Regions from separate parts of the Nitratireductor kimnyeongensis genome, predicted to be linked through region 3. Evidence: predicted binding sites of a transcription regulator. Region 3 holds the regulator's gene; each other region holds the start of a gene.
The links. The regulator PhoB, encoded in region 3, activates phosphate uptake and scavenging genes when phosphate is short. The targets are predictions, from matches to a motif close to TGTCATNNANCTGTCAT.
Positions count from the first base shown of each region.

Region 1 (9,651 bases), 900 kb from region 3:
CCATCCATGGCTGACCGGGTTTCCAGCCGAGGGACTGAAGGTTTTTGGCTGCAGTCAAAATTGCGTCGGGAGAGCTGCCCTTAAGGTCAACTTTGCCGTCGCCATCGCCGTCAACACCCTTGGTGTAATAGTCGGACGGCAACATTTGCATCTGGCCGATTTCGCCCGCCCAAGCACCGGTTACGTCAGCGGGCACCCAGCCCTGATCGATCAGGTGCAGAAGCGCGATGAGCTGCGGGCGGAAGATTTCCGGACGGCGGCAGTCATGCGCCAGCGTGGCGAGCGCGTTGAGGGTCGAGAAGTCGCCCTGCACGGCGCCGAAATCCGTCTCCAGCGCCCAGAAGGAGGCGATCACCGGCCCCGGTACGCCGAACTCGTTCTCTGCCCGTGCAAAGATGTCTGCATATTTCTGCAGATTGGCCGCACCGTTTTTCAGGCGATAATCATTGATCATGCGGTTGGCGAATTCCGCAAACGTCTGGTTGAAGACACCCTGTGCCCGATCGCGCTCCAGAACTTTCTGGTCGATGCGCGCGCCGTTCAGCGCGGAGAGCCCGCGCTCGCTAACTCCGTCTGAGGCAGCGTCCTGACGCACACCTTCTCGCCAGGCGTTGAAATCACCACCACACTGTTGCGCCAGGGCGTTGCCGGTGAGGCCGAAGACAAAGAGCGCTCCGAGCAAAATGGTTTTACTGCGCATGTCTACTCTCCTTGGAAACGCACGCCGTGGGCGCTTCGTGTTGTCATCTGGCGTTGGCCTTCAGCCAGTTTTTCCAGGCTGTCGCATTGCCGTTAAACACGTTGATGTCGGCTTTACCCTCTATGCCGGGAATGACACCGGTACCGGTGTATTGCCAGAAGACCCATGGATGGTTTCCATATTTGTCGTCCGGGTGTCCGGCCACCGAGCGTAACCAGAAGGGATAGCCTTTGAAACGGCTGAGACCGTTGTCGTCAAAGAAATCGATCGATGTGTAGATAATGGGTCGCTTGCCGTAATGCCGTTCCACCGTATCGAGGAAAATCCGCATCTCTGCGCGCACTTTCTCCGCTGGCGGGCGGGTCGTGCAGGTTGGCGAGAAAGGGTTCCACTCCATGTCGAGCACGGGTGGGAGTGCTGAGGCATCCCGCGGCACGTTGCGGATAAACCAGCGGGCTTGTTCGATGGCCGGCCGGCAGAAGTAGAAGAAGTGATAGGCGCCGCGAGGAACACCGGCGGCCTTGGCCTCGCGCCAGTTGCGCGTGAAAAAGTCATCCACCCGGTCGCCGCCTTCTGTCGCTTTGATAAAAGCGAAAGAGATGTTGTTGCGCGCGACCTTATTCCAATCAATTTCAGCCTGATATTTGGCCACATCAGTGCCATGGATCGCATAGTGCCAGGGCGCCCGACCTTTCCATTCATGCGGGTCGGTGTCGCCAAACCGCAGGCCATGGCTGGTTGAAGCGGGTGTTTGCACCTTGGGAGCAATATCGGAAAAATCATAGTCGACCGTGGAGCAGCCGACGAGCAAGACGGATAGACTGGCCATGATCAAACGACGCATGATGTGCAGAGGCTCCCCCGGATGCGAATCAGCGAAATTGAGCGTCGCTCACAGGAATAGGCGAAGATGACAGCCCAGTCACCACGGCAGGCCCGGCAGCGAGGCGAAATCAAGAACTGGAAGTGCGAATGCGGCTGATGTTCAGGCTTCTCAAGTGGCTCCTCAGTCTCATTTTGATCGTGCTCACCGGGGGGGCTTTGTGGCTGTATCTTGCTCCCCCCGCTCTTATCCGCGTTGGTTCTAATTACGCTGCCAAAATCATCTGCTCGAATGTCTTTGTAGCGGGCCGCGACCCGCAGACCGTGCTTGAGCAGGATGTTCAGGCGCCGGGTCACCCGCTCCTGAAGCTCATGCGCGTGCGGGTCGAGCCGTCAGACGCGACGGTTCACACCGGCCTCTTCGGTGTTTTTGGCGGGGGGCTTGCCGTCTATCGCGGTGCGACCGGCTGCGCCGCCGTGGCCGATGGCGATGTGGACGCGGCACTGGGCGCCCGTTTCGACAGGCAGGAGCCTTCGCCTCAGGGAACGGATCTGTGGCCGGATGGCCCGCGCATCGACGTAAAGGGGCATGAGCTGGTGGCCAAACTGCTTGGTGATCCCGCGCTCACCGGCCCCGGCATGCGCGCCGTGGTCGTCGTTCAGGATGGCCGCATCATTGGCGAGCGCTTTGGCGAGGACGTCGCCCATTACACGCAGCCCCTGATCGGCTGGTCCATGACCAAAACCGTTACCGCCGTCCTCATCGGCACCCGCGTCAAGGCTGGCCGCCTGTCTGTCGAGGACAGCAATCTGTTCCCCGAATGGGCGGATGACGAACGATCGCAGATCACCGTTGCCGATCTTCTCGCCATGGAGAGCGGTCTCTACTTCAACGAGGATTATGGCGATGTGAGCGATGTCACGCGCATGCTCTATCTCGCCTCGGACATGCCGGCCTTCGCGGCTGACCAGAAGCTTGAAAGCCCGGTCGGCGAGGTTTTCAACTATTCGAGCGGCACGAGCGTTCTCCTGTCGCGTGTGTGGCAGGACACGTTCAGCGCGCCCCAGGATGCGCTGGCCTGGCCCTATGAGGCCCTGTTCGGTCCGCTCGGCATGGACAGCGCCGTCTTCGAGACCGATACGCGTGGCACTTATGTCGGGTCCTCAAACCTTTATGCATCTGCGCGTGACTGGGCGAAGTTCGGCCAGCTTCTCCTTCAGGATGGCGTGTGGAAGGGCGAACGCATTCTGCCCGAAGGCTGGGTGCGTTGGATGCGGACCCCCACCGAAGCTTCGGGAGGTGAATATGGCCGTCATGTCTGGCTGCACGGCCCGCGCGCCAATACACCGCGCGGCGTACCGGAAGACGAGGGTTTCGACCTGCCTTCTGATGCATTCTGGATGCTCGGCCATGATGGCCAGACCATCACGGTCATCCCCTCGCTGCGCATGGTGGTTGTGCGCATGGGGCTCACACCCTCACGCCTCGGCTACAAGCCACAGGCGCTGATCGAGGCTCTGGCGAAACTTCCGGGGAAGATGGAGTAGGGTGGAGTGGTGCGTGGTTCGACAAGCTCACCATGAGGGATGGGATTGGCTGCGCAACTGGTGAGCAAGGGCGTGGAACCGGTCTTCATCGCGAAGCTCCACCTCCCTCATGGTGAGCTTGTCGAACCACGCACAACTTCACTGCAATCGGGTGTCATTCACCGCAGGCAGTTCCACAATCGCCCGCACGGCGTAACCGCGAAAAGACGAGTCGAAACGCAGGCTTGCACCCCGTTTCTCGCATTCCGATTCCAGTGCTTCACGCAGTGAATCACGCGGGATTACGTGGAACGCTAACAGCCAGCGCCGAAGGCCGGAGCGGAACCAGCCGGGCAGCCGTTCCTGCCGGCCGAAATCCACGATGTGCAACGAGCCGCCCGGCGCAACGCAGTCGAGGCCGGCTGCAATGGTCTCGCGCCACGGCGGGATCATCGACAGTGCATAGGAAATGAAAACTCGCTCGAAGCGGGCCTGCCCGAACAACGCCTCGGCGTCGAAGGACGAGGCATCGGCCTCAGCCAGTCGGGCGTCGATGTTCTCGCGCTCCATTCGCCGCCTCGCGGTCGAAAGCATCTCCCGCGAGATGTCGAGGCCGAAAAGACGCGCCTTCGGAAAATGGTCCGATACGAGCGCCAGATTGCGCCCCGTTCCACAGCCCAGCTCCAGTACCGCGCCGCCTTCCGGCACGTTCAGCCCGCCGATCAGCCCGTCGCGCCCAAGCAGATAATATTTGCGCGTCAGATCATAGATATGGCGCTGGCGGCGATAGACGCCGTCCATCAGGCTGGCGTGGCCTGCGGCCTGCGGCATGGCCATTTTCAGGCCGCCTTCACATAGAGGTGGAAGCCGCCATAGATCGCCGAGCGATCATTGGCTGAAAGTTCGCGCGAGCGGATTTTCTCATAGTGCCACTGGTTCAGAATGTGATCGTGTACGCGGCCCGTCAGCAGGCTCGGTGCTGCGGCTGTGCGGAAAATGACCCGCGCGCCGGGCGCTGCCGTGCGGGTTATCTCGCTCCACAGCGCGTTGAGCTGATCATCGTTCATCCAGTCCTGGGCGTCGAGCAACACATAGCGGTCGACGCTCTGTGCCGGCTTTTTACCCAGCACATCCATCAGGTTGGCGTGATGCACGGTCACGTTGTCTGCAGCTGCGCGGATTGTCTCGAAGTTGCGGCGTTCCAGATAGGCGGGCAGGGCGGCTTCGCCCTGCGTCGGGTAATGGCGCGCGAAGGCCTGCCAGGCGAAGTAATTTTCCTTGAGGGGGAAGTGACATGCGAGCTTTTCGAGGCGGCTGGAGAGCACTTCCGCCATCGTGCCATCGCCGGCGGTGATTAACGAATCGTATTGTGCCGGCGGGATGCCAAGGCCGAAGAGTGAGGCTTTCCGCGAGGTCGCCCATCGGATGAGTTTGCGGTCGAAGAGGGGCCGCAACTGCTCTTCGAAAAAAATGCGCTGATCACGGATTGAGCGCGATTTCATGATGTCGGCGGGATTGACGCCATAAAGCTTGGCAAATGAATGTCCGGTGGCGATGAAGAAGCCCAGCAGGCCCTTGCGGTAGAAATTTTTCGAAAAGGCATCGATGCGGCGGCGGCCGAGCGGTCCACGCTTCTCCCAATGACGGCGCGACTGGGCATCGAGCGCGGGCGCTATGAAACGCTCATAGGCTTTCGTGTTGGAACGCTGGTTGGTGGTGCCGAAAAACCGCAATAGATCGCCATGGCTTGGCAATGTCTTGAAAGCGGTGAGCTTCAGCCGGTTGAGCGCCACATGCGCAGCGTTCAGATCCACGGCGTCAATCTTCGCCGGCTGGCGGGTGAGATAGGCCAGCACATTGCAGCCACCCGAGGCGATGGTGACGACACGGTGGCTTTCGTCGAGTTCCATGGCCGCCATGTCCACCTCCGGGTCTTCCCAGATCTGCGGATAGACGAGGCCTGAAAAAAGGAGAGCGAAGAGGCGTTCGGAAAGGCCGGCGCGCGTGGTGGCCCTGTTCTGATAGACCGCCTTGCCGAGATGGCGGCGGGTGGAAAGGCCGGTACCGGCTGAAAGATCTGTCATGGGTCTCTCCCCTCAATCTTTTATTGAGGGGCTACTGCGCTTCCATGACAGGCGCGTGAACGCTGAGTGACCGAGTGTGACGGGGCTGTGAAATGCGGCGTTTACGATCCGCGTTACCCGCTCAGGAACCCTTGACCCGAACCGGGCCAAGGACAATATCGGCGGAGAGTGTTTTCTTCCGCCCGTTGATCCTGGACGCTCTACACCTTGCCGAACCCACCGGCGGTGGGCGTGGTGACAATTACCGCTTCACCCGTCTCGATCACCGTCTGATCGCAGCCCTTCAGTGTTTCGACATGACCGTCCCTGCGGCGCACCTCGGTCCTGCCCATCTCGCCATCACCACCACCTTCCACGCCGCGCGGTGGCTGCGTGCGGTGGGAGGAGAGGATGGCGCATTCCATCGTCTCTAGAAAGCGGATGGTGCGGCGAGTGCCGTCGCCGGCCCGCCACTTTCCCTTGCCGCCCGAACCGTCGCGAATGTGGAAGTCCTCCAGCAGAACCGGGAAGCGCAATTCAAGGATTTCCGGGTCCGTCAGGCGCGAATTGGTCATGTGCACATGCACGCCCGACGCGCCATCGAAGCCGCGACCGTCATTCATGCGACCGGCCGGCGAGCCGGAGCAGATGGTCTCGTAATACTGATACTCTTCATTGCCGAAGGTCAGGTTGTTCATCGTGCCCTGGCTGTTGGCGATGGCCTTCATCGCACCGAACAGCGCATTGGTGACGTGCTGGGACGTCTCCACATTGCCGGCCACGACCGCCGCCGGATAGGAGGGGCGCAGCATGCAGTCTTCCGGGATCACGATGTTGATTGGCCTGAGGCAGCCCGCATTCATCGGGATCTGCCCTTCCACCATCACGCGGAAGGCATAGAGCACGGCTGCGCGGGTCACCGGTTCGGGCGCGTTGAAATTGTTCTTCTGAACGTTTGACGTGCCGGTGAAGTCGACGGTTGCCTCGCGCTTTTCGCGGTCGACGGTGATCCTCACCTTGATCACCTGGCCCGTGTCGGTCGGATATTCATATTCCGACGCATCCGGCAGGCGTTCCAGCACGCGGCGCACGGCTTCCGCCGCATTGTCCTGCACATGGCCCATATAGGCCTGCACCACGTCCAGACCGAACTGGTCGATCATTTTGCGCAATTCCGCCACGCCCTTTTCGTTGGCGGCGATCTGCGCCTTCAGATCGGCAATGTTCTGGTGCGGGTTGCGCGCCGGATAGGGGTGGTCGGTCAGAAGCGTGTGCAGCTCCTCTTCGCGGAACCTGCCGTCTTTGACGAGGCGGAAATTGTCAAACAGAACGCCTTCCTCATCCACCGTGGTCGCCAGCGGCGTCATGGAGCCAGGTGCTGTGCCGCCGACATCGGCATGGTGGCCGCGCGAGGCGGTGTAGAACAGGATGTTCTCGCCCCTGTCATCGAACACGGGCGTGACCACCGTGATGTCGGGCAGATGCGTGCCGCCATTATAGGGCGCGTTCAGCGCGAACACGTCGCCGGGGCGGATATTGCCCTTGTTCAGACGAATGACGGTTTCCACCGAACGGTCCATGGAGCCCAGATGCACCGGCATGTGCGGGGCGTTGGCCACCAGCGCGCCATTCTGGTCGAAGACCGCGCAGGAAAAGTCGAGCCGCTCCTTGATGTTCACTGAGTAGGCGGTGTTCTGCAGCGTCACGCCCATCTGCTCGGCGATCGACATGAACAGGTTGTTGAAGACCTCCAGCATCACCGGATCGGCCTTGGTGCCGAGTGCGGCCATGCGGGCCTTCTTTTCCACGCGGCGCATCAGAATGTGGTCGAGCGCGGTGATCTCAGCCTGCCAGCCGGGCTCCACGACAACCGTCTGGTTGGTCTCGATGATGAGGGCAGGGCCGTTGACCTTCGCGCCGCGTGACAGCGTCTCGCGGCGGTAGATGCCGGCATCGTGCCATGCGCCATCGCAGAAGATCGCGCGCGTCTCGCCGGGGGCGGGCGTGGCGTCGCTGGTCGCCTGCTCCTGCTCCACCGGGCGTCCATCGCCCGCGTCCAGTCCCTCGACGCTGACGGCTTCCACCACCATCGGCTTGTCGTCATAGACGAAGCCGAACTGCGCCTTGTGCGCTGCCTCGAAGGCGGCCCTGGCGGTCTCAAGCGTGCCATCGAAGGCGATGGGCAGCGTGGTGTCGGTGCCCTCGTAGCGGATTTCCAGCTTGGTCGCCCAGACCACCTTGTCGCCGGTGATGCCCTGATCGGCAAGTTCTGCACGCACCTCTTCGCGCAGCGACTCCGACAGCGCTTCGATGGCACCCAGCGCGCTCTCCGAGAATGGCTGCATCAGCGCTTGCTGGCGTGAGGCGAACACGGTCGCAAGGCCGATGCCATACGCCGAAAGCAGGCCCGACATCGGATGGATCAGCACTGCCTCCATGCCAAGCGCATCGGCCACGAGGCAGGCATGCTGGCCGCCCGCGCCGCCGAAACAGTTCAGCAGATAGCCCGTCACATCATAGCCGCGCTGCACGGAAATCTTCTTCACTGCATTGGCCATGTTTTCCACGGCAATGGTGACAAAACCTTCGGCAACCGCTTCGGCCGGACGCCCGTCGCCGAGCTTTTCGGCAAGCGCGGTAAAACGTGCGCGCACGGCGTCCACATCAAGCGGCTCGTTCTGCTCGGGGCCAAAAATAGCCGGGAAGAAATCAGGCTGAAGTTTGCCGAGCATCACATTGGCATCGGTCACGGCCAGCGGCCCGCCACGGCGATAGCAGGCGGGGCCGGGATTCGCGCCTGCCGAATCCGGACCGACCTTGAGCCGGTTGTCCTCGAAATGCAGCACCGAGCCACCCCCGGCGGCCACGGTGTGAATGCGCATCATCGGCGCGCGAATGCGCACGCCCGCCACTTCCGTGTCGAAGGCACGTTCATAGTCGCCGTCATAATGGGCGACATCCGTCGAGGTGCCGCCCATGTCGAAGCCGATCACCTTGTCGAAACCGGCAAGCCGCGCAGTCTCCACCATGCCGACCACGCCCCCAGCGGGCCCTGAAAGGATAGCGTCCTTGCCCTGAAACTTGTCGGCTGCCGTCAGTCCGCCCGACGACATCATGAATTTGAGGCCCGGCCCTTCGCCATTCTCGTCGACGCCCAGTTCCGCCGCCACGCGGTTCACATAACGTGACAGGATGGGCGAGAGATAGGCATCCACCACCGTGGTGTCGCCGCGCCCCACCAGCTTGATCAGCGGCGAGGTCTCGTGGCTCACGGAAACCTGTGAGAAACCGGATTCGCGGCAAAGGCTTGCAGCCGCTTTCTCATGTTCTGGATACTTCCATGCATGCATGAAGACGATGGCCACCGCATCGATGCCGTCAGCCTTCGCCGCCTCGATCTCGCCCTTCACGGTGGCAAGGTCGAGTTCCGTTTCCACCGCGCCGTCGACGCGGCGGCGCTCCGGCACCTCGATCACGCGCTCATAGAGTTGTTCGGGAAGAATGATTTCCTTCGCGAAGATGTCCGGCCGCGCCTGATAGGCGATTTTCAGCGCATCGCGAAAGCCCTTGGTGATGAGAAGCGCCACGCGGTCGCCCTTGCGCTCCAGAAGCGCATTGGTGGCCACGGTCGTGCCCATTTTCACATCGCCGATCAGGTGCGAGGGCATGGCTTCGCCCTTGTTGACACCAAGATGATCGCGAATGCCTTGAATGCCGGCATCGGCATAGGCTTCCGGATTTTCAGAAAGCAGCTTGCGGGCGTGCAGCCCGCCTTTGGGGTCGCGGCCGATGACGTCGGTGAAAGTACCGCCGCGGTCGATCCAAAAATCCCATTTGCCTTCTGTCATCATTGCTTCCTTCGCATTATCCTACGGAGCAGGAGAAACATGTCTCGAATAAAACGTCAACAATTTATTGACATATTCTCTGAGTGTGACACGTTGTTCGCATTGCAATGAGAAAGGCATGGAAACGCCTCCATTGCGCTTCACAATGGGAGACTTGATATGCATCATTCCATGAAATTTGCACTGGCCGTCGCTGCGCTCGGCTTTGCCACGACAGCATCCGCCCAGACCAAATGGGACATGCCTGTCCCCTATGGCGATACCAATTTCCATACGCAGAACATCGTTCAGTTTGCTGACGATGTGAAATCCGCGACGGGTGGCGGGCTGGAGATCACGGTTCACTCCAATGGATCGCTCTTCAAGCATCCCGACATCAAGAATGCCGTGCGTCAGGGGCTTGCCCAGATTGGCGAAATCCTCGGCTCGCGTCTTTCCAATGAAGACCCCATCTATGAAGTGGATTCCATTCCTTTCCTGGCCACCAGCTATGACGACGCGAAGAAGCTTTATGACGCGTCGAAGGACCAGCTTTCTGCCAAGCTCGAGGAGCAGGGGCTTCAGTTGCTGTTTTCGGTCCCGTGGCCGCCGCAGGGCATCTACACAAAGAAGGAAGTCTCTTCGGTCGGTGATCTCAAAGGCCTGAAGATGCGCGCCTATAATGCCGCCACCGAGCGCCTTGCGCAACTTG
Region 1 covers NZ_CP078143.1:412,635-422,285, reverse strand. Annotated here, with positions in the region: gene KW403_RS01940 (lytic murein transglycosylase) at 1-700, opposite strand, end outside; gene KW403_RS01935 (glycoside hydrolase family 25 protein) at 744-1,544, opposite strand; gene KW403_RS01930 (serine hydrolase domain-containing protein) at 1,673-3,070, shown strand; gene KW403_RS01925 (class I SAM-dependent methyltransferase) at 3,209-3,886, opposite strand; gene KW403_RS01920 (BtaA family protein) at 3,889-5,133, opposite strand; gene KW403_RS01915 (hydantoinase B/oxoprolinase family protein) at 5,334-8,960, opposite strand; gene KW403_RS01910 (TRAP transporter substrate-binding protein) at 9,120-9,651, shown strand, end outside.
Region 1: KW403_RS01920 (BtaA family protein) is a predicted target of PhoB. The motif match lies at 5,167-5,183, and genes of this name have one in related genera.

Region 2 (9,651 bases), 940 kb from region 3:
GCGCGCCTCGGCAATCGCCGGTGAAGGCGGAGCATCGAGGAAGGAGAGGGAAGCCGGGTCGCTGACACCGAAAGCGGCACAGTCGAGGAGCAGGCCCGAAAGATCGGCCTCCAGGATTTCAGGCGGTGTGAAAGCGGGCAGGGCCGCCGTTTGCTCGGCGCGCCAGAGCCGAAGCGCGATGCCCGGCGCAGTACGCCCCGCGCGGCCAGCGCGCTGATCAGCTGAAGCGCGCGAGACGCGCACCGTCTCCAGCCGCGTGAGACCCGTTGAGGGCTCGAATTTCGGCAGGCGCGACAGGCCGCTGTCGATCACCACCCGCACACCATCGATGGTCACCGAGGTCTCCGCAATGGCGGTGGCCAAAACCACCTTGCGCCGGCCTTCGGCCGGGGGCCGGATGGCGGCATCCTGTGCCCGCCCGTCGAGACCGCCATAAAGCGGTGTGATGTCCACATCGCCGGGCAATCGTCCGACAAGGCGCTCCGCCGTTCTCTCGATCTCGCGCTGTCCGGGCAGAAAGGCGAGCACACTGCCCTCTTCCTCCGCCAGAACCGCGCGCACCGCACGCGCCATCGTGTCCTCGACGGCCTCGCCGGCGGGCCGTTCCGCATAGCGAATTTCAATGGGAAAGCTGCGGCCTTCGCTCTCGATCACCGGAGCATCACCCAGAAGCGCGGCAACCCGCGCGCCGTCGAGCGTGGCCGACATCACCAGAAGCCGCAAGTCAGGCCGAAGCGCGGCCTGCGCATCAAGTGCCAGCGCGAGCGCGACATCGCCATCGAGCGAGCGTTCATGAAACTCATCGAACAGCACCGCCGCGATACCCGAAAGTTCAGGATCCTCAACGATCATGCGGGCGAGGACGCCTTCCGTCACCACGAGAATGCGGGTTCGGGCGGAGACCTTACGTTCCATGCGCATGGCATAGCCGACTGTCTCGCCCGGCTCCTCACCAAGGAGTGCCGCCATGCGGCGAGCTGCGGCCCGCGCGGCAAGCCGGCGCGGCTCCAGAAGCACGATGCGCCCGCGCGAGGCCCATTCGGACTCCAGAAGCGCAAGCGGCGCAAGCGTTGTCTTGCCCGCCCCGGGCGGCGCGACCAGCACTGCCTTGCCATGGGTCTCCAGTGCGATAATGAGCGCCGGCAGCACTTCCGTAACCGGCAGATCGGGCAGTTTCAGCCCCTTCATCACGCGCCAACCCGAACGATGTCGCCGCCAGCGGCCTCAGCGTCTGCCTCGTCATGGGTGACCAGAAGCACCGGTAATCCGCTTTCGCGCGCCTTGGAAAAGACGAGTTCACGGGTCTGCGCACGAAGATCCGCATCGAGCTTGGAAAAAGGTTCGTCCAGCAGCAAGGCGCGCGGTGACGATGTGAGCACCCGCGCCAGCGCCACCCGAGCCTTCTGCCCGCCGGAAAGCGTTGCTGGATCCCGGCTTTCAAGTCCGGCAAGGCCGACACCCTCCAGTGCCTCGGCAACGCGCGCCACCCTTGCTGCACGACCGCGCACCGCCTGCGGCAGCGCAAACATAAGATTGCCGCCCACACTCATATGCGGAAAGAGAAGCGGGTCCTGAAAAAGCACCCCCATATGCCGGTCTTCGGGCTTGAGGGCGGTTACCTCGACGTCATCAACGAGAACCCGCCCCTCAGCCCGAAACACCGGGTCGAGAAAGCCGCCAATATAGGCAAGCAACGTGGATTTTCCGGCACCGGAGGGGCCCATGACCGTCAGCACGTTTCCAGGCGCCACCCGTCTGGTCAGCGAAACGATTTCTCGCTCTGCCAGCGTGATTGTCACCTGATCGATGAGGAGTCCTGTTTCCGTCAATGTCGGTTTCCGTTCAAACATGCATGTCGCGGTACCGGCGGAATATCAGCGCCGGCACGATTGTGGCAACGGCAAAGCCCGCGGCCGGCAATACCATCTGCATGAACGCATAAATGCCGATCACGCGGCGATTGCCGCCGGAGGCTAGCGCTACGGCTTCCGTCGTGATGGTGGTTAGCCGACCGGCACCAATCAGGACTGTGGGCAGGTAGAGCCCGATAGAGACGGAGAACCCGATGGCGGCGACCGCGAGCAGTGGCCGCGTCATCATCGGCAGCCGGACCAGGAAAAAGCGTCGTGCGGCTCCTTGTCCAAGCCCCGCAGCGATCTGGTCGTATCGGCGATCGAAGGCGCGCCAGGGATCCCTGAGGCTGAGCCAGGCATAGGGCAGGACAAAGACGAGATGAACGAAGACAAGGGCGATCCACGTCGCCTCAATCCCGACAAGGATGAAGAAAAGCTGGAGTCCGAAGAGGAATGCCACCTGCGGCACGAGAAGTGGCAGGTAGAGCACGGTCAACGCACCGCGCCCTGCCGATCTGGAGGTTTCATCCTCACGCGCAAAACACAGAACCGCGATAACCACGGCAATGAGTGTCGAGACGACAGCCACCGAGAGTGTGGTTGCCAACGGATCCATCAGATTGGGAAGGACACGCTTCCAGTTGCGAACTTCAAAGCGCGCGGGCAGGAGGTCGGGATACTGCCAGAGCCCGGCAACAGACCAGAGCGCAAGCGCCGCCATGCCAATGAAGATCGCCCCTGCGGAAACGAGCATCACGACCAATACGCCTATTCGCAGCGCGCTGTCGCTCCGATACCGTCGCCCCGCGCAGGCAAGACGCTCGCGAAGGAACGCGCCGAACTTCTCCAGTCCCATCCAGATCACGATTGCAGTCGCCGTGACGCCCAGTTGTAGAACGGCTCCAGCCGAAGCGAGGAACCGCATGGAAAGGTCGGGATCGTTCATCCAGCGCACCAGCCGAACCGCCAGTGGCGCCGGTGTGGTCGGCCCCAGGATGGTGGCCACATCGACCACCGAGGTGGCGAAGGCGATGACGGCGAAGACCGGAAGCCGGATCTGCGGGTAGATGGAGGGCCAAAGGCCGAAAACAAAGCCGGAAATGCGCCCATACCCCATCGAAGCAATCAGTGCGCGCGTGCGGGCCGGCTTTACCAGCGGCAGCGCTGCGAGAGTGACCAGCAGCAGAAACGGTATTTCCTTCACGATCAGCCCCGTCATCATGGAAAGGCCCATCGGATCATGCACGATCAGGAGATCGGGCGGGCGCTCCCAGCCGGTCAGTTCCGGTGAGATCAGCCGCGCGATCATGCCCGACGGCGCAATCAGAAAAGCGAGCGCGAATGCTGCGCCGGCATGCGGTACGGACAGCAGCGGCGAAATCAGATGCTGCATGCGCATGAAAATTCGCGTGCCACCCCAGGCCGCTGTAAAGAGCATCACCGAAACAATCGAGAAAGCTGCTGTAACGAGCCCCACCACCAGGCTCATCACCGCCGACGAGAGGATCGCCGGCTCTGCAAGAAGCTGCCTGAATGGTGCCAATTCGAACATCGTGCCGCCCAGTGCCGGCAGATAACCAAAGGCCGGCAACAGAGTGCCCGCCAGTCCGAACACAACCGGCACTGTGAGAAGTACAATGGCGAGAATGGGGCCGAGACGGGTCAGCATGGATTCGAAGACCTGAAGCCTGGCCGGGACAACGGCCCGGCAACCAAGCTAATTGCCAACTCCATAGCGACGCTTCCACTCGGTTTCGATATGTTCCAGCCAACTTGGATGCGGCTCGTCCAGCGCAGGACCAAGTTCGTCAGGACGCAGCGTGGCAACACCAAGGTCTATGGCATCGAACCGGGCGCGATCTTCTGCCTCGAGCTTGTCAATTGCAAGGACCGTAGGGTCGCCCCAGATGGCCGGGTCCTGCTTGCGCGCCTGCGCCTCTGGCGACAACAGGAAATTGGCTGTCACCAGCGCTCCCGCTTTTGCAGACGCATTATAGGGAATGGTCAGAAAATGCGTGTTGGACAAAGTGCCTTCGGGAAAGGTGAAGGAACGCACCGTTTCGGGCAGCTCACCATTGGCTATCGCATTGGAGGCTTCGGCGGGGTTGAAGGCGAAGATGATGTCGAGCTCCGCATCCGCCAGAAGCTGTTTCATCGCCGGGTAGTTTTGGGGATAAGCGCGGCCTGATCGCCACATGACCGGGTTCAACGCATCAAGATAATCGAACAGCGGCTTTGTGACGTCCGCGAAGGAATCTTCCTCCACCGGCCTGAGCAATACTTCAGGGTCTTCGACCGTCTCGGCAAGCACCTGCTTGAGGAATGAAGACCCTATGAAATCCGGAGGCTGCGGATAGGAAAATCGACCAGGATTCTCTTTCGCCCATGCCAGCAGACCATCTGCATCCTGTGGCAAGGTGCTCACTTCCGTGCGTTCGGAATCATAGAAGAACACGAGTTTCGCCATGCCCCAGGGGCTTTCCAGCCCTTCCACCGGCACCGTGAAATCCGTACGTATCGTCGGTTTGTTCTCGACGTCCACATAGGCCCAATTGGGAAGTTTTTCCGCCCAGCCGGGCGACAAAATCAGCCCCTGTCGCTTCATGGCGGCAAAATTCTCGCCATTGATCCAGATCAGGTCGACCGTACCTTCTTCATCACGCCCGGCCGCCTTTTCTGCCACCACGGTGGCCACGGCGCTGGCCGTGTCTTCCAATTTCACGTGTTTGAGCGTGACGCCGTAGCGATCCTTCAGCGCAGCGCCGGCCCACTCGATATAGGCGTTGATGTTCTGCGATCCGCCCCAGGCATTGAAATAGACGGTTTCGCCACGCGCATCTTCCAGTACAGATGGCCAATCCTCAGGATTGAGCGTTTGCGTATCCGCGCTTGCCACGACCGAACCAAGCGCCAACATGGATGCCGATAGAAAAAACGCCCGCACGTGCCACCTCATTGCGATCTTCATTGGAATGGGCCGATAGAGCACACCGTCGAATGGCAACGCAACGCAATCCATATCGCGCCTCGGTCACTTCACGGTGAGGTGGAGGTGAAGTCGACCTCAGCTGCAATCCACCTTGCCGGCGCCGGGAATGTGCAGTTCGATCCGGTCAGCCGCAAAGCGTGTCTCGGAAGATTGAACGGGGCAGCCATCCGTATCAACATTGACGGCGTTGGTGACAATGACGATGGCTCCAGGAGATAAATTGAGATCCCTGAGATCCCCCGCATCGGCGTGCCGAGCCGTTACCGTGGTGGAAGAACGCAGGTAATCTGCCAGTCCCAACTCTCTGAACGACGCGGTGATCGAACGTGTGCGCTGGAAGACCTCGGCCATGCCCTGAAAACGATCGGCGTCAAACCAGCTCCTTGCTCGAGACACGGGCCGCCCATCGACCAGAGACCGCGTTTCCAGCCGGATCACCGCCGCTCCGGGCGCGAGGGCGAGCGCCCTTGAAACCTCTGACGATGCCTTCTCGATTGCATGATCGAGGAGCTCTGCCCGCAGACCGCGCGACTGCCCGGCCAACCCTTCGGAGAACCGCGTTCGATTGCGGATCGGATAAGCCAGTCTTTTTCGTCCCTCCACGAAGGTTCCCCGCCCCTGCTCGGCTCTGAGAACGCCCTCCTGCACCAAAGCCGCAATGGCGGTGCGCACCGTGTGACGATTGACACCGAAACGCGCGGCAAGGGCCATTTCGGGTGGCATCCTGCCGTCGCTGCCGAGCACGCCTTCGCCGATCTCTCGCCGCATCCGGTCGGCGATCTGCCGCCAGAGCGCGATGCCGCTGCGCCGCTCGATCATAGGATCACTTGCCTGTGTCAAGAACTGTTCTCCCCAGCGGAAATGTCATCAACACGTCATGGAAACCCGCTAGGCAGAAAACATAATATGTTTAGTTGTCTAGAGCAATAGACAAATTTGAACGATAAGGATGAAACCATGGTTTCACGACAGGACAGGCGGGCGGCAAGCGAACAAAGGCGCGAGGCGATGGCCGTGCTCGCAATAGCGAACAAGGATGATCTGATCAGCCTTTGGGAAAAGGCCGGATTGCCCGATGATGCAAGGACATTGCGCGGACCGGAAACCGGCCTCGTGACGGTGCGCGGTCGAATGGGCGGTGGGGGCGCCGCCTTCAACTTCGGTGAGGCCAGCGTGACGCGCGCAACGGTCAAACTGCCAAGTGGAGAAGTAGGTCACGCCTACGCGCTTGGCCGCGAGAAATCGAAAGTACGGGTCGCTGCGCTCATCGACGCGTTGCGTCAGAAGCCGGGCCTGCAGGAGGAGATAGAACGCAAGATCCTCGCGCCGTTGCGCGCAAGCCAAACCGCAGCCGATTCCCTGCGACGTTCCGAAACCGCCGCCACCAAAGTCGATTTCTTCACAATGGTTCGGGGAGAGGACTAATGCTTGATTCCATCGCCATCGAAGGCGGCTTCCAGGATCCCGTGTTCGACGCTCAGACGATTTTCCGCGTGATCATGCAGGCCATGGCAGAGCCCGGCACGGTTCACCAGAATATTGCGCTGTCCAAACCACCCGCACCGCTGACGCCCGAGGCCGCTGCAGTCGCGATCGCGCTCTGCGACCAGGACACCCCGTTGTGGCTTGATCCGTCACTTGCCGCCGAAGACGCCGTTCGGGCATGGCTTGCATTCCACACGGGGGCTCCGCTCGCAAACACGCCAGCCGACGCGCATTTTGCCTTTTCCGCCGATCCGGAACACCTGATGGGGTTGGAGAACTTCGCGCAAGGTTCACAGGAATATCCCGACCGCTCGGCGACACTGGTTCTTCAAGTGAATGATCTTTCGGGCGGCGAGGAACTTGTCCTGAAGGGACCGGGGATAGAGAGCGAGGCGCGCCTTGCACCACATCCCTTGCCCCGACACTTCGTCCGCCAGTGGATGCAGAACCATGCCCGGTTCCCGCGTGGTGTCGATGTCATCCTCGTCAGCCGCGAGGGTCTCGCCGCCCTGCCTCGCTCCACCCGCATCACCAGCCAGGAGGCCTGAACCATGTATGTAGCCGTCAAGGGCGGCGAAGCCGCCATCCAGAACGCGCACCGGCTCCTGGCCGACCGACGCCGAGGTGACCGCAACCTGCCTGCCGTCACACTCGAACAGATCGCCAGCCAGCTTTCGCTTGCGGTCGACCGCGTCATGTCCGAGGGCTCGCTTTACGACACGGGTCTTGCTGCCCTTGCCGTCAAGCAGGCGCGTGGAGATATGATCGAGGCGATATTTCTTCTCCGGGCCTATCGCACGACTCTGCCGCGTTTCGGTTATACGCGCCCCGTGGACACGGCGGCCATGCTGGTGGAGCGGCGCGTCTCCGCCACCTACAAGGATCTGCCCGGCGGACAGCTCCTCGGCCCCACCTTCGACTACACGCACCGTTTGCTCGACCCGGAACTGGCCGAAGACGTCGAGCCGGACACCCCTGAAGCGCGCATCGAGGATGAAGAAGCCATGCCGCGCGTGTCCGACATTCTCGCCAATGAAGGTCTGATCGAGGACGACGGCTCTCTGCCGGAAGACCGGGAACCGGGCGACATCACCCGCGAGCCACCGGAGTTCCCAATGGAGCGCGATCAGCGTCTTCAGGCCTTGTCGCGTGGCGACGAAGGATTCCTCCTTGCGCTCGGCTATTCCACCCAGCGCGGCTATGGCCGCAACCACCCCTTCGCCGGCGAGATCCGCATCGGCGAGGTGGAGGTGGAGATCGACGTGCCGGAACTCGATTTCCCACTGACGCTCGGTCGTATCCGCGTCACCGAATGCCAGATGGTCAACCAGTTCAAGGGGTCGAAGAAGGTGCCGCCGCAGTTCACCCGCGGCTACGGGCTTGTGTTCGGCCAGTCGGAGCGCAAGGCCATGGCCATGTCGCTGTGCGACCGGGCGCTGCGCGCGGGCGAACTGGACGAAGACATCACCGCACCAGCGCAGGACGAGGAGTTCGTCATTTCGCATTGCGACAACGTGCAGGCGACCGGCTTCGTCGAGCATCTGAAGCTGCCGCACTATGTGGATTTTCAAGCCGAGCTTGGCCTCGTCCGCCAGATGCGTCGTGAATATGAAGAGGGTCAGAAGGACAAGGCCGCCATGCCGGAGGCCGCCGAATGACCTCAGTCGCCACCGCAATCGCCGCCAGACCCGCCGTCGTAGCCACCGGGGATATGGTCGTCATTGCCGGTTCTGTCCGTATGCGCGGCGCGCCAGATCAGGATGGCAAAGCCGATGCAAAGAGCGACGATTCCGAGACTTTCGATCGTTTTGATGTTCGGCATATCCATTCGGAAGCTCCATCAAAGGCTGTGACCAGCCCTACACCAAAACCCCTAACAGAACATTGGGGCCTGTGATGAACGAGATTGCCCAGTACAACTTTGCCTATCTGGACGAACAGACCAAGCGCATGATCCGCCGCGCGATCCTCAAGGCGATCGCCATTCCCGGCTATCAGGTGCCCTTCGCCAGCCGCGAAATGCCGATGCCCTATGGCTGGGGCACGGGCGGCGTACAGGTGACCGCATCAATCATCGGGACGAATGATGTGCTCAAGGTCATCGATCAAGGCGCCGACGACACCACCAACGCGGTCTCCATTCGTGCCTTCTTTCAACGAGTGGCCAAGGTTGCCGTGACCACGCACACGAGCGATGCAACCATCATCCAGACGCGCCATCGCATTCCAGAAGAACCATTGAAATCAGGGCAGGTGCTTGTCTACCAGGTGCCGATCCCCGAACCTTTGCGCTTTCTCGAACCGCGCGAGACTGAAACACGCAAGATGCATGCGCTTGAGGAATATGGCCTCATGCATGTGAAGCTTTATGAAGACATCGCCCAACACGGTCACATCGCCACAACCTTCGCCTATCCGGTGAAGGTCGAGGGACGCTATGTGATGGATCCCTCGCCGACACCGAAATTCGACAATCCGAAAATGCACATGTCGGCAGCGCTCCAGCTGTTCGGTGCGGGCCGCGAAAAACGCATCTACGCCGTGCCGCCCTATACACGGGTCGAAAGCCTCGATTTCGAGGATCATCCCTTTGAGATCCAGACATTCGATGAACCCTGCGCGCTGTGTGGTGGCACGAATGTCTATCTCGACGAAGTGGTGCTCGATGATCGCGGCGGGCGCATGTTCGTCTGTTCCGACACCGACAATTGCGAGGCGCGCCGCGCGGAAGGCCATCGCGGGCATCTGTCCGGCGAAGAGGCGGCGACATGAGAATCGACAGCGCATCTATGACAGCGCCGCGCAACGCCCCTCACCCTCACCCTCTCCCCGCCAGCGGGAAGAGGCGGGCCTTGATGTTGGCGCCTGGATCGCAGCCATCCTCCTTCTCCCCGCTCGCGGGGAGAAGGTGCCGGCAGGCGGATGAGGGACTGCGCAAACTTTTGAAAATTCGCGGAGAAATCCAATGACCGACGAACCGCTGCTTCGCGTTCGCTCCATCTCGAAATTTTACGGCAACCGTATCGGCTGCAACGACATCTCCTTCGACCTGTGGCCGGGTGAGGTTCTGGCTGTGGTGGGTGAATCCGGCTCCGGCAAGACCACCCTCCTGAACTGCCTCTCGACACGCCTCCTGCCCACGTCCGGCACCGTGTCCTACCGCATGCGCGACGGGGCCTTCCACGATCTCTACCGCATGAGCGAGGCCGAACGCCGCTTCCTGATGCGCACCGACTGGGGCTTCGTTCACCAGAACCCCGCGGATGGGCTGCGCATGACGGTCTCAGCCGGCGCGAATGTCGGCGAGCGGCTGATGGCGGTGGG
Region 2 covers NZ_CP078143.1:2,254,112-2,263,762, reverse strand. Annotated here, with positions in the region: gene hrpB (ATP-dependent helicase HrpB) at 1-1,188, opposite strand, end outside; gene KW403_RS10785 (ATP-binding cassette domain-containing protein) at 1,188-1,829, opposite strand; gene KW403_RS10780 (ABC transporter permease) at 1,843-3,522, opposite strand; gene KW403_RS10775 (ABC transporter substrate-binding protein) at 3,571-4,809, opposite strand; gene phnF (phosphonate metabolism transcriptional regulator PhnF) at 4,918-5,661, opposite strand; gene phnG (phosphonate C-P lyase system protein PhnG) at 5,800-6,267, shown strand; gene phnH (phosphonate C-P lyase system protein PhnH) at 6,267-6,875, shown strand; gene KW403_RS10755 (carbon-phosphorus lyase complex subunit) at 6,879-7,985, shown strand; gene KW403_RS10750 (hypothetical protein) at 7,988-8,155, opposite strand; gene KW403_RS10745 (alpha-D-ribose 1-methylphosphonate 5-phosphate C-P-lyase PhnJ) at 8,224-9,099, shown strand; gene phnK (phosphonate C-P lyase system protein PhnK) at 9,293-9,651, shown strand, end outside.
Region 2: phnF (phosphonate metabolism transcriptional regulator PhnF) is a predicted target of PhoB. The motif match lies at 5,705-5,721, and genes of this name have one in related genera.

Region 3 (9,651 bases):
GTTGCAATTGCGGTGGTCGCCAAAAGGTTGCGGAACATGATATGCTCTCCGTGTGCAGTGTTTCTGTACAGGCCACGCACCGAACCGAACCTGCCAGGGAGGATTGGTGTGTGGCCGTTTGCATCGATAGAACGCGCCGCCCCGATTCTTGTTCCGCGATTTTCTTCTCACTCTGACAGTCTTCTTTCGGGAACCATTCTTTCCGCCTCCCCTTAAGGTCGGACTACAGAGAAACCGTTAGGAAACCCCCGATGCATGTTCTGGCCGTTCTCAACCGCAACGGAGGAACACTCCGAACCCTCGACACAGACGCCCTCGCTGAAGAGATAAGAAACATCTTCGAGACAGCCGGCCATTCCATCGAGGTCAGGCTCTGTCCCGGCAAGGATATCGTGTCGATGATGGAAGAAGCAGCCAGTGATGAGAACGCGGACGTTCTTCTCGCCGGTGGCGGTGACGGCACGATCTCGCTTGCCGCTGGATTGCTTGCGAATTCAAAGAAGGCCCTGGGCATACTCCCCGCTGGCACGATGAACCTTTTCGCGCGCAGCCTTGGCGTTCCGCAGGAATTGCATAAGGCCATGCAGTCTCTGGCGCATGGCTCGATCCAGCAGGTAGACATAGCGGAGGCAGATGGCACCTATTATGTGCACCAGATGTCGATCGGCATGCACCCACAGCTTATACGCTTGCGCGAACGCATGGAGTTCCGGTCCCGACTGGGCAAGATCTTCGCTTCAGCGCGCGCGGCATTCGTGACGATGATACGGCCACCCAAACTGGAGCTGGAACTGGAACTGCCCGAGACGAAAATGCTCGCCACCACATCAAACCTGGCTATCACCAACAATCTGTACGGTGAAGGTCAACGTCTTCCTTTCACCGACAAACCAGACGGTGGCCAGCTCGGCATATACATAACGCACGCTCGTACACGCGCCGAAATGATTCTTTTCTTCCTCAATATGGGGATTGGCCGCTGGCGAAAGAACGAACAGGTGGAGATCCATCAGGCGAGCGAGGTCACCGTGCGTGTCCGCTCCGGAACCCAACGCTTCAAATGCGCCATAGACGGCGAATTGCGACCATTGCCCAAAGAGACGCGGATCGTCCTTCATCCGAAGGCCCTGCGTGTTCTCGTGCCTAGGCAGGAGAGTGAGCCCTCCTAAAAAAAAACCGGCCGGAACGAGCCGGCCGGAAGCAGTCTTGGGAGAAATGTCGCTTATCAATCGGCGATGAGTGCACGCAGCATCCAGAGCGCCTTTTCGTGGAAGGTCAGCCGATCGGTGAGCATGTCGGCGGTAACGAGGTCGCCCTTCTCGTCGGCCTTGGTGCCGATTTCGCGCATCTTGCGCACGGCTTCCTCATGATCTTCGACCAGGTCCTGCACCATTTCGAGCGCCGAGCGGCCCGACGCGCGAAGCTCGATCGACGTGTCGACACCCTTGCCACTCAGAATGGGAGCGTGATGGCCGAGTGCGCGCACGCGCTCGGCGATGATGTCAGTCGCCTCGAAAAGCGTGTTGTATTGCTCTTCCGTCAACACATGGATCGAATGAAACAGAGGCCCCACGACATTCCAGTGGTAAATATGCGTCTTGATCAAGAGGCGGTAGGTATCAACGAGAATTTCCGAAAGACCGGCGGAAATTTCCTTCCTGTCAGCGGCAGACAGGCCGATGTCCATCTTTTCGGCGTGGGTTTTCGGTTTGAGAACTTCGGCGGCATCACTCATGGAATACTCCTGTGTTTAACGTAGTTTGGCGAACACCCGGCCGGGTCAGCTCGCTGGTTCATCCTGTGCGGCCGGCATTTCTATGGCCTGCTGATCATCCAGCATCAGGCCGTAAACTTCGACGCCCCACCAGACCAGGGCAGCCAGCAGCAGGCCGAACACCAGCACCATCAGCACTGGAAAGCCACGACGCCCCTGGCGGGCATCCTGCGGCGTTGTCTTTCTGTTGGTTTCGGGCATGATCACTGCTCCTGTTTCTGTGCCTCATTCAATGCCGAGGTCAGAAGAGAGTTCCATCAAAATCCAGGAACAGCGCTGCGTCTGCCTCTCTAATGGTTGTCCGGGTCTTGACCGGAATTCTCGCGAAAGATCGCGTATCCCAGGACCGCCAGAACCGGCAAAGCTATGGTTCCAAGCCGCCCTGTTCGCGAAAGAACCGAGGGCAACAAGGTCAGGGCTGCCGTGCCGGCGAGCACACCTGCATCGGAAACGCGACGGCGGCGCGCACGGCGGACCTGAATCCGGGTCCACACCTTCAAACTGACGAGGACGACGAGCGCCATGGCCACAAAGGCGATACCAAAGCCAAGTGACGCCTCGAGCACACCCCATTCCCGCGAAGCCGCGATGAACCCGGCCAACACCAGGAAGCCGAGCCCGAAAAGGCCAAGCAGTGCCGCCAGCGCATAGAAACCGGTTGCGACTTTCATGCGCTTGAACACACTCGAGAACTCTCCGGCCGCGAGTGAAGTCAACAGCCTTGCCATCATGGCGAAGACCTAACGGCGGGTGGCGAGAGCGATGAGAAATCCTGCCCCCACAGCCAGCGCAAGCGAGGTGAACGGCCGCTCACGCACTGTGCGAGCCAGTTCCTGCTCAAGCTCCTGTGTACTGTCCTTCACGCTGTTCAAGGCCGCCTCACCCTGCCCCCGCAACTGCTCAATGCGTTCTCCGGCCGCCTTGCGCGCTGCCTCGCCAGACTGACCACCCATGTCCTTGAGATGGCTGACCAACTGCGCCATGTCGGTGCGCAGCTGCTGAATATCTTTTTCCAGATCGCCGGTCGTTACCGCATCGTTGTTCTGGGCTCGTGCGGATTTCGCGGTGGTCGTTGCCATGTAAAATCTCCCATATCTGGCGCCATGTTTCGGGCAGGGTTCACTCACAGCCCAACGCAAAACCTTCAACGAAGTTCCCTCATCGAAGGAACCATTTGGCTTCCGACGCGCTTTTCAGTGAAACTCTCGGCGGAAAACTGGATGGATCAAAAGTCTCTGGACACATCGCGCAAACGCTCGCACATCATGACTCTCGAGATGGCGCTGACCTATGGCGCTCAGAGCTCCGTTCTGCTCCTGGGTCTGATGGCGCTGATTGTCGCGCTGCACTTCGGGCGCTTCCTGTTGGCACCGATGTCGCTCGCTATTTTCATTGGCTTGATGCTTGGGCCCATTGCCAACCGCCTTGAGCGAATGGGCATTTGGCCAGCCGTCTCGGCTGTGGCAGTGGTGCTTATCTTCATCGGTCTTGTCAGCGGGTTCCTGACAGCCATCGCAGCCCCGCTAACTGCCTGGGCCGACCGACTGCCCCAGATATGGAACGAATTGCAGTTGCAGCTTTCGAGCTTGAGGCAGCCTCTCGGCACAATCAAGGAGCTGCAGGAACAGATCCGGTCCGTCACAGGGGGCTCCAGCGTGACAGTCGCCGTGCAGGAAGACACCACCGTGGAAAATGTCGCAGTCCTTGCGCCATCACTGCTGGCTCAATTGCTGATTTTCTTTGCCAGCCTCTATTTCTTCGTGGCCACACGGCACGAGACGCGGGCGGCAATTTTGCGCCTCTGTTTTAATCGTCGTTTGCGCTGGCGGGTCGCGCACATTTTCCGGGACGTTGAGAATGCGGTCTCGGATTATCTTCTGTCGATTACAATCATCAATATTGGCCTGGGCCTCGCTGTGAGCATCGCTCTTTGGCTGCTCGGGGTTCCCTCCCCGGCGCTTTGGGGAGCAATGGCTACATTGCTGAACTTCGTGATCTATATCGGCCCTGCGGTCATGGCCTGCGTGCTGCTGGCTGTCGGGCTCGCCACTTTTGATACGTTGACAGCGAGCTTTCTGCCGCCTCTCACCTATCTGGCACTGAACGCGACCGAGGCGCAGTTCGTCACGCCGACCGTGATCGGTCGCCGGATGACGCTAAACCCCTTCATCGTTTTCCTTGCAATTGCCTTCTGGCTCTGGATGTGGGGGCCTATCGGAGGTTTCATTGCCATCCCAGCGCTGCTGACACTTTATGCAATAGCCGGCAACATCATTCCAGGCATCGAGCCTCCCGCGCCCACAAAATCGCGTTCGTCCACGCCCTCCCATGAACCTCGGAGGCCTATAGAAAAGGCCGCTTCGCCACTTTCTCAGCCGTCCAGTCCGCCAGTTCGGCCAAGGCCTCCGGATTGAGTATCCGGCAGCCTCCATCTTCCCATTTGAGAAATCCCCGTTCGGCGAGGCGCGCAATAGTCTTGTTGGTATGGACAAGCGACAGCCCGAGCGTGTCAGCCACGTGCTGCTGCGTAAGCGAAACAGTACCGTTGCCGATCAGGCCACATTGCCGGCTACGCTCAAGAATGAACATCAACAGGTAAGCGACCTTCTCCAGCGCAGTGCGACGACCGACCGTAAGAAGGTTGTCGTCCAGCATGCATTCCTCTCGGGAAGCGATCCAAGTGATGTCATAAGCGAGCTCGGGAAACTCCCGATAGAGAGAAAAGAGCTCCGCTTTCTCAAACACACACAACACCATGCTCGACAGCGCCTCGACCGAGTGTTTCATCTCGCCGAGCAGGTTTCCCTGCAATCCGACAAGGTCCCCCGGCATCACATAATTGACGATCTGCCGGCGGCCGTCTTCAAGCAGTTTGTATCGAAAGCCCCACCCGGAAAGAACGGTGTAGAGGTGTGGATTGTGCGCGCCCTCGACCAAGACGGTCGCGCCCTTTTTCACCGCGAGGTCACCCTTCTTGAAGCGGCCGATAAAATCCAGTTCACCCTGCTCGAAATCACGAAAAAGATCACGCTTCCTCAAGGGGCATTTTTCACACGGTAGACTGGCGTGAGCGCGTTCTTGTTCTTTGGTCACAGGTTGCCTCGATCCGCGGATCCGGAAGCACGTCCGCCGATCCCCTCAGCTTCTTTGGTAGCATGTCTTTTTTTAATGACAAGTCAGTCAACTAATGAGATTTCAGGAGAAAATATCACTGGTTTCGGAAGGATGCCCGTTTGAAAAAAAGCCTTGATGGGGCCCGAGTGCTTCTGGTTGAAGACGAAGCGCTGATTGCCATGAGCATTGAAGAGCTCTGCAAGGAACACGGCGCAGAGGACGTCGTGACCGTCACTTCATTCAACGCGCTCAATCCGGACATCCTAGAATCCGGGCGGATTTCGACGGCGATCCTCGACATCAAAATTTCCGACAATTGGACAAACGAATTCGCCCAGCTGCTGCAAAGCCGGCAAATCCCGTTCATTTTCGCTACCGGCTACGCCGCCAACCATCAGGTCTTCGAGACCTTCAACGGCGTAACCGTGGTGGAAAAGCCATATAAGGACAGCGACCTGATCCAAGCTTTGGCGCAGGCGATCGGCTCATCGTGTCAGAATGGTACCCGCTCGGATTAAGCGGTGAAGACGGAGTTCGTTATCTGGGCCGAGATTGCATCCGGACCGAAATCGTTCTCGCCCGTGATTTCCAGGATTTCCTGCAGACGGGCGCGTGCACGGCTGACCCGGCTCTTGATCGTTCCGACCGCACAGTCACAGATCTCCGCAGCCTCTTCGTAAGAGAAGCCTGAGGCACCGATCAGAATGATCGCCTCACGCTGATCCTCAGGCAGTTGCTCCAGCGCCCGGCGAAAATCCTTGAGATCAACCGAACCTTCCTGAGCCGGGTGGACAGACAAACGCCCCGTGATGGCACCGTCGCTATCTTCCACCTCGCGCTTCCGCTTTCGCATCTGAGAGTAGAATTCGTTGCGCAGGATCGTAAAAAGCCACGCCTTCAGATTGGTGCCCGGCTGGTAGCTCGCCTGCTTGTCCCAAGCTTTGACGAGCGCCTCCTGAACCAGATCATCGGCCCGGTCAGCGTTCTTCGAAAGTGAGACCGCAAACGCGCGAAGGCTGGGTACGGTGGCCAGAAGATCATCACGAAAGCCAGGATATACACTCATTGACATCAATCCTTGCTTCCGGTCGTTTCAGAGCTGCTCTTCTGTTCCAACTGGCTGAGAAGATCGCTGAACCGGTCCGGAATATCTTCCGCTATCAAATCGTCATAGTACTGCCTGAGCTTGCGCCCGATCTCCGAGTTTGCGCCAAGAGGATCGCTGTCCTTCCCGCGCTTCTCCTGACCCCGTTGGGTATTGGGTTTGCCGTAATTCATGCCCTGTCTTTGTCCATATAGTCTTGTCTCCCAATGAAGCGGACGCACTGAAATGGCCCGCACCACCACTCTTCCATACGGAATAGAACGCTGCTGAGCAGAAAACGTTCCCTCCTTATGGAACATTTTCGCGGAACGAGCGTTTCCCATGACATAAATATTCTTTGTTCGCATTGCCATATTACGAGGGAGACCTGAAATCCATGACCTTGTCAGCGCGTATCGCACCGCACCTTCCATATCTGCGGCGCTTTTCCAGAGCTGTGTCCGGCTCTCAAACGAGCGGTGACGCCCTGGTGGCCGCGGCGCTTGAGGCGCTGATCGCCGACACGAGCATTTTCCCCGAGGCATCGACAGACAAGATCGCGCTCTTCAGGCTTTTCACATCGCTCTTTGAGACACTCGATGTGCGTATCCCCGAAAGTGCGCCGACATCCGCTTGGGAACAACGCGCTTCCAGCAATCTGTCGTCACTCGCACCCCGCCCACGGCAGGCTTTCCTTTTGGTAGCCGTCGAGAACTTCCGCCCGGAAGAAGCGGCGGAAATTCTGGAAACCGACATGAAGGGCATCAATGCGATGCTGCATGAGGCCAGCGAGGAAATTTCCCGCCAGGTGGCCACCGACATCCTGATTATCGAAGATGAGCCGTTGATCGCGATGGATATCGAGGAAATGGTCGAAAGCCTTGGTCATCGTGTCGTCGGCAACGCCCGAACGCACAAGCAAGCGGTCGAGATGTTTGCTAAAACGCAGCCGAAAATGGTGCTGGCAGACATTCAGCTTGCCGACGGGAGTTCGGGCCTCGACGCCGTGAATGAGATTCTTGAAGGAGCGACGGTCCCTGTAATCTTCATCACGGCTTTCCCGGAGCGACTTCTGACAGGCGAGCGCCCTGAACCAACCTTCCTCGTCACGAAGCCTTTCAGTCCGGAAATGGTCAAGGCACTCATCAGCCAAGCGCTTTTCTTCGACCACCAGGCTCGTGCGGCTGCCTGAGCAGCACAGCGCTTTTCTGATGAAAAAGGCCGCCTTCTGGCGGCCTTTTTGTTTGCCGGACTTCTTTCTCCGGGAACCAATCTTCGCGGATAACGTTTAAATCGCATAACTAAACGGAGAGACAGAATGCTTTACTGGGCCCTTATATTTCTCGTCGTCGCTCTTGTCGCCGGCGCCCTTGGTTTTGGCGGTATTGCAGGCGCTTCAGCAGGTATCGCGCAAATCCTGTTCTACATCTTTCTGGCCCTTCTCGCGATTTCCCTGATCATGGGACTGCTGAGAGGCCGCCGTTAAACGAGTACAGAAAACGTAAACATACGCGGCACCAACGATGCGGACCTTCCATGGCTTCCGCATCAGGAAAACAGTGAAAGGAGAACGCCATGGAACACATCGCTGGGCTTCTTCTGGTTGTCGGTTGTTCCGGCAACATGGCTGAATGCCGCGAACTTCCCGCCCCTGCTCCGATCTATGAAACCTTCGAGGAGTGCGAGGCCGAGAAGCCGGTTTCCCTGCGTGAGCTTGAAGGTGAAGCGCCGCGGGTGATTGCAACGTGCGTCTTTGTGGATCCTGCACTCGTCTATGATGACGCAGTGCTGGAATGGGACATCACCAAAGATGGACAGCTCACGGCCTCACTGGAGCCGGTTACCAGCTTCGCTGTCGCTCACAACGGGCATGCGCGTCAGAAGAATATCTTCACCGAGTGATCAGACTGCAACTTCAACGAAACCCCGGCAATTTGCCGGGGTTTTCCATGTCAGCCTGCCTCAGGCTTCTCGTATGGCGTAACCTGCGCCGCGAATGGTCCGGATCACATCGGGAAGCCGGCCCTGGTTCACGGCTTTGCGCAATCGGCCCACATGGACATCGACGGTGCGTTCGTCGATATAAATCGTCTCACCCCAGACATTGTCGAGCAGCTGGCTGCGCGAAAATACCCGTCCGGGATGCTGCATCATGAATTCCAGCAGGCGAAACTCGGTCGGCCCGAGCCGGATCTCATTCTTGCGCCGGTAGACGCGATGCGATTCCCGGTCGAGCACGATATCACCCACAGAGAGCACCGTTGAAAGCACCTCAGGCTTGGCTCTGCGCAGAAGCGCCCGCACACGCGCAACGAACTCCGGGGTCGAGAACGGCTTCACCAGATAATCGTCGGCGCCAGTGGATAGCCCGCGAACGCGGTCGCTCTCCTCTCCGCGAGCGGTGAGCATGATGATCGGCAGACGCTCGGTTTCAGGGCGCATGCGCAGCCGGCGGCACAGTTCGATGCCTGATACAGCCGGAACCATCCAGTCCAGCACGAGCAGATCGGGTACATTCTCCTGCAGGCGCACCTCGGCTTCGTCGCCGCGCGAAATCATCTCGACCTGATAACCCTCGGCCTCCAGATTGTATTTCAGCAAGACGCAAAGCGGTTCGTCGTCTTCAACGACCATGACCTTGGGGGCAATCATGGAAGGCATTCTCCTAAAGCATTGCTACGGCCGTCTAGGCATCCGCATCGACCGTCATCTGTGTTTCGTCTAGCTTCGGCCGCTGGACCGGAAGCTGTTCCCCCGTCACCACATAATAGGCATTCTCAGCGATATTCGTTACGTGATCGCCAATGCGCTCCAGATTCTTCGCGCAGAAGAGAAGATGCGTACAGGACGTGATATTCCGCGGATCTTCCATCATATAGGTCAACAATTCGCGGAACACCGACGTGTACTGAATGTCGATTTTCTCATCGTCGTCACGCAACTGGATCAGCGCCTTGGCGTCGCGCTTGACGTAGTGTTCGACCACAGCATCGACCTGTCGCAGCACCAGACCTGCCATCGCATCGATTGAATGAGCAAGCGTGCGCGGCGTGGCGCTCTGACCCACGGCACTGACGCGCTTGGCGATGTTCTTCGCAAGATCACCGATACGTTCCAGATCCGCGGCCATGCGTATGGCGCCGACAACGCTGCGCAGATCCTGTGCCATTGGCTGGCGCTTGGCGATCAGCGTGATGGCACGCTCGTCGAGATCACGCTGCTTGGCATCCATGATCGTGTCATCGGAGATGACGCGCTGCGCAAGTGCGGTATCGGAATGAAGAAGGGCATTGGTGGAGGCGCGGGTCATCGCACCGGAGAGATCGCCCATATCGCGAATGAGGCGGTCGATCTCACCGAGTTCCTCATCGAAGGAGCTGACTGTGTGCTCACCCATGATCTGGTTCCTTATCTGTGCGTCAACCGAAGCGACCGGTGATGTAATCCTGGGTGCGCTTGTCATCCGGATTGGTGAACATCTTGTCCGTCGGACCTTCCTCGACAAGGTTGCCCAGATGGAACATGGCCGTGCGCTGCGAAACGCGCGCCGCCTGCTGCATGGAGTGCGTCACGATGACAATAGTGTAGTTCTCGCGCAACTCGTCGATCAGTTCCTCGACCTTGGCAGTGGCAATGGGATCGAGAGCCGAGCAGGGCTCGTCCATCAAGATAACCTCGG
Region 3 covers NZ_CP078143.1:1,316,096-1,325,746, forward strand. Annotated here, with positions in the region: gene KW403_RS06185 (PRC-barrel domain-containing protein) at 1-38, opposite strand, end outside; gene KW403_RS06190 (diacylglycerol/lipid kinase family protein) at 252-1,169, shown strand; gene KW403_RS06195 (Dps family protein) at 1,226-1,735, opposite strand; gene KW403_RS06200 (hypothetical protein) at 1,781-1,975, opposite strand; gene KW403_RS06205 (hypothetical protein) at 2,065-2,490, opposite strand; gene KW403_RS06210 (ElaB/YgaM/YqjD family protein) at 2,515-2,853, opposite strand; gene KW403_RS06215 (AI-2E family transporter) at 2,995-4,188, shown strand; gene KW403_RS06220 (Crp/Fnr family transcriptional regulator) at 4,118-4,867, opposite strand; gene KW403_RS06225 (response regulator) at 5,035-5,406, shown strand; gene KW403_RS06230 (sigma-70 family RNA polymerase sigma factor) at 5,403-5,954, opposite strand; gene KW403_RS06235 (NepR family anti-sigma factor) at 5,960-6,166, opposite strand; gene KW403_RS06240 (response regulator) at 6,370-7,164, shown strand; gene KW403_RS06245 (DUF1328 domain-containing protein) at 7,291-7,458, shown strand; gene KW403_RS06250 (hypothetical protein) at 7,548-7,874, shown strand; gene phoB (phosphate regulon transcriptional regulator PhoB) at 7,935-8,621, opposite strand; gene phoU (phosphate signaling complex protein PhoU) at 8,659-9,369, opposite strand; gene pstB (phosphate ABC transporter ATP-binding protein PstB) at 9,392-9,651, opposite strand, start outside.